One region of the Vitreimonas sp. genome, then DNA from elsewhere that is predicted to be linked to it. Evidence: riboswitches for the same ligand, from Rfam matches in the RefSeq annotation. Region 1 holds a riboswitch; the other holds the start of a gene.
The links. A riboswitch is a leader RNA that binds a small molecule or an ion and turns the genes downstream of it on or off. The one in region 1 is predicted to bind cobalamin.

Region 1 (2,195 bases):
CGACGCGGCCCGTCACGACCGTGCCGCGGCCCGAGATCGAGAACACGTCTTCAACCGGCATCAGGAACGGCTGGTCGATCGGACGCTCCGGCTGCGGGATATAGGTGTCGACGGCGGTCATGAGCGCCATGATGGCGTCTTCGCCGATCGGGGCGTCACGGCCTTCAACCGCGGCCAGGGCCGAGCCCTTCACGATCGGAATGTCGTCGCCCGGGAATTCGTAGGACGACAGCAGTTCGCGGACTTCCATTTCGACGAGGTCGAGCAGTTCCGGGTCATCGACCATGTCGACTTTGTTCATGAACACCACCAGGGCCGGCACGCCGACCTGACGGGCGAGCAGGATGTGCTCACGCGTTTGCGGCATCGGGCCGTCGGCGGCGGACACGACCAGGATCGCGCCGTCCATCTGGGCGGCGCCGGTGATCATGTTCTTCACGTAGTCAGCGTGGCCGGGGCAATCGACGTGCGCGTAGTGACGGTCGGCCGTCTCGTATTCGACGTGCGCGGTGTTGATGGTGATGCCGCGGGCCTTCTCTTCCGGGGCGGCGTCGATATCAGCGTACGCCATAGCCTTGGCGCCGCCCTTCTTGGCCAGAACCATCGTGATGGCGGCCGTCAGCGTCGTCTTGCCGTGATCGACGTGGCCAATCGTACCGATGTTGCAGTGCGGCTTAGTCCGCTCAAACTTTTCCTTGGCCATTGTGAGGTCCTGTCTCTCCGGCGTCCAAAATGCTGATGGGCGCTAAGGCCCAGCCAAAGCGCGCGCGTAAGGTGCGCGTCTTTAGCCGCATCACCACAGGCGTCAAGCCCTCTAACGTCTTGGCGCGCCGTTCTATCGCGGTTATTGCTGCACACGCGATGGTCGTCCCGCAGGGGACGCTAAGAGGGAACGTGGTGCGGGGGCCTCCCCCAAATCCATGGCTGTGCCCGCAACTGTAAGCGGCGAGCGGTTCGCCCAACGCCACTGGCCTCATTTGGGCTGGGAAGGCGGCGAACCCGCAAAGACCCGCGAGCCAGGAGACCTGCCGCCGCACGTCGCTCGTTCGCCCGGCCGGGATCAGCCGTCGAACCGGAAGTCTCCGCAGCAGCGACGCGGGCGGCCCCGCGCGTGATCCGCGCCCCGCTTGTCGCTGTTCGACGCGCCCTTGGGGACGAGGCGTGTCTGCAAAAAGGGGACGCACCTATGCGCCTTTATCTCACCAAGGCCGCCCTGTTGGCGGCCGCCTCGCTCGCCGCCCAGCCCGCCTTCGCCCAGGAGAGCGACGACCTCATCGTCGTCACCGGCGCCCCCGCGCCGATCGCGATCGAAAACCTCCCGGCGGCCGCCGTCGTCATCGATGTGGACGACGCCCGCGTCCGCGGCGATATCTCGCTCGATCAAGCGCTGGCCGACGTGCCCGGACTTCAAGTCCCGCGTAGCGGCCCGATCGGGCAACAGACATCGATCTTCAGCGGCGGCTTTGAATCGAACCACACCTTGGTTCTGTTCGATGGCGTGCGCATCGACGATCCCTCCACGCCCGAAAGCGTGTTCGACGCCGGCCAGGATACGCTGGGCGACGCGCGCAGCATCGAGATCGTGCAGGGCCCGCTCAGCGCGCTCTACGGCTCGGGCGCACTCGGCGGCGTCGTAAACATACTGCCGCGTCGCGGCGGCGAGGGCGCGCTCAATCCGCGCCTCGAAATCGCCGGCGGCTCCTTTGATACGCTGACCGCCAATGCCGGCGCCGACGGCACGCTTGACCGCTTCCGCTATGCGTTGAACGCCGAGGGCTACACCAGCGAGGGGTACGACATCGTCCCCGAACGCATCGCCACGCATGATGGTGAAAAGGACGGCGCCGACATCACCACGCTGACGGGCGTGTTCGATTACGCGCTGACGGATTCACTCGCGGTCGATCTCTTGCTGCGCCAGCGCGAAGCCCGCGTCGATTATGATCCAGGCATCTTCGGCAATATCGCCGAAAACCCAGGGTCAGAAATCCAAAGCGACACCGCGCTTTGGCGTCTCGGCGCGAGCTGGGCGCTGAGCGACGCGCTGTCGCTGCGCTTGAGTGGCGGCGCGCTCGAAACCGATCGCGTTTCATCTGATTTCGGCGTCGCTGGCGACGAATATCATGGCGATCGCGACTTCGCGGACTTCTCCGCCACCTGGTCGATCACGCCGGAATGGACATTGTTGCTCGGCG
Region 2 (2,195 bases), on a different contig from region 1:
CCAGTCGTCACCCTCACGCGTGGAGGCTGAAATGTTGAGTGACGAGAGAATAGGCGCTCTTGCGTCAGCGTGGCGCGATGCGGAGCCAGAGACGTTTTCGAGGTTCATCGACGGCGTTTCAAGGGCGCTCCGCGAGGGGCAGAGCCGTGATGAGGCGGTGAACGACCTTCGAGTGGGCCTATTGGGCGCCGCCACCGGACGCGTGAGATATCTGGATGACGCCAGCGCAGTCGAAACCGCAAGAATTGCACGCGATGAATATGCGGAGCTGGCGGCGTCGCGACCACAGATATGTCATCCGATGTTCAATGGTGGTGCGTTTGGCGATGTCACGCCGTATTTGAGCGAGCCATTGTTGCGGCGCGAGTTGGATGTGTTGACGGAAGCCTTTCGCGCAGACACCTCAATCGAACGACGTACGCTTACCGGCGCGGAGTTGGAGATCGCGATTGGTCGGGCGCTGGATGGCGTGCGACACAACGTTGGCGACGATGTCGGCCTCTTAGCGCCATCCGCTTCGCTAGTTGGTCGAGAAGCTCAGTATTGCAGAGCCGTAGCAAGTTTTTTCGCAAGCGTCGCAGCGATGCCGGAATCGGAGGCCGCAGCTCTCATGCGGGGCCTTCGAACCCTTCAATAGCTTTTGGTTGACAATGCGCGCGAACTTCGCACGAGGGCGGGCGTAGGCGCTCCGAATAGCCATTCTTGGTCACAAAGCGGACCGGATTCGCGCTAAGCTCATGCCATGTCCGCGCTCATTATCGTCGCGCGCTTCGCCTCGCGGCCGGAAGCGATTATCGCGCAATCGCTGCTGCGCAGCGAAGGCATCGAGACGCTGATGCCGGATTTCAACGTGCTCATGGCGGATTTCGACCCGAGCATGATGGAGCACGGCTGGCGTCTGCTGGGGCGGGAGGAAGACGCAGCCCAGATCGAGGCGATCCTGCGCGATGCGCAATTACCGGACGAGGGGTAGGCATTTGCCACGTGAGCGCCGGTCCTGTATCGACACAGGGTCGGTTCCCTCAGCGGGGATCAAAAGGGAACGCGGTGCAAATCCGCGGCTGCGCCCGCAGCTGTAAGCGGCGAGTTCGAGGCCAAAACCACTGGCGATCCGGTCAAAGGATCACCGGGAAGGGGCCAAAGAACAACGACCCGCGAAGCCAGAAGACCTGCCGACATGAAAGCTCTTGGTCCGGGATGGGGCCGAAGGAGGTCATGTGCGTTGGGTTCTCTGCGCGTTAGCGCTTGTTTGTGCGTGGCCCGCCGCGGCCGAACCGCGTCGCATTGTGTCGCTGGATTATTGCGCCGACCAATTCGTGCTGGCGCTCGCCGATCGCGATCAGATCGCGGCGCTCTCGCGCGGCTCGCAGCGTGACGATTCCTATTTCCGCGCCCGCGCCCACGGCATTCGCCAAACGCGCGGCACGCTTGAAGAAGTGCTGGCGCTGCGTCCCGATCTCGTCGTCCGAAATTGGGGCGGGCCGTGGGACGCCGAGCAAGTTTATGCGCGCTTCGGCATTCCTGTGCTCCAAGTCGGCGACACGCCCACCTTCGCGCAAGCCCGCGAAGATGTGATCGGCGCCGCCCGCGCGTTCGGGCATGCGGATCGCGGCCAGGTCATCGCGCGCGATCTCGATATTCGACTCGCGCGTCTGCAAGTCCACGCGCCGCGCCAACGCCCACCCGTGATGTATCTCTCTTCGTACGGCGGCGTGCCGGGCTCGGGCGTGTTGATGGATGATGTGATCCGAAGCGCGGGCGGTCGCAACGTGCGCACGGACGCCAGCTGGACCGTGCTGCCGCTTGAGCGCATGATCACGACGCCGCCCGCTTTGATCGCGTTGGGCTTCTTCGATACCGGCCGCAGCGCTGTGAACGCCTGGTCGCCCGCGCGTCATCCGGCCGTGCAACGCGCGCTCGCGGAGGCGCGCACGATCGATCTGCCGGCTGCCGCGATTTCGTGCGAAGCCTGGTACGCGATCGATGCGGCTGAAGCGATCGCCGCCGCCTTGCGCACGCCATGAGCGCGGCGCTTCGCACAAATCTTGCGCTCGTCGCATTGAGTCTCGCGGCGCTGTTCGCGGCCCTTTGGCTGGGGCCGACGCCGCTCGCCACGCCATTCGCCGACGATGAAGCCACGCGCACGATCATTTGGGACATTCGCTTGCCACGCGCGCTCGCGGCTTGGCTGGTCG

Region 2: linked by a shared signal. The riboswitch ahead of VF769_RS16170 (ABC transporter substrate-binding protein) and the one ahead of VF769_RS02685 (TonB-dependent receptor plug domain-containing protein) in region 1 are both predicted to bind cobalamin.

The regions. Positions count from the first base shown of each region.
Region 1 is NZ_DASVYD010000014.1:111,819-114,013, forward strand. Features, by position in the region: gene tuf (elongation factor Tu) at 1-703, opposite strand, end outside; cobalamin riboswitch at 846-1,047, shown strand; gene VF769_RS02685 (TonB-dependent receptor plug domain-containing protein) at 1,187-2,195, shown strand, end outside.
Region 2 is NZ_DASVYD010000069.1:6,870-9,064, reverse strand. Features, by position in the region: gene VF769_RS16180 (hypothetical protein) at 158-637, shown strand; gene VF769_RS16175 (hypothetical protein) at 743-973, shown strand; cobalamin riboswitch at 998-1,191, shown strand; gene VF769_RS16170 (ABC transporter substrate-binding protein) at 1,218-2,024, shown strand; gene VF769_RS16165 (iron ABC transporter permease) at 2,021-2,195, shown strand, end outside.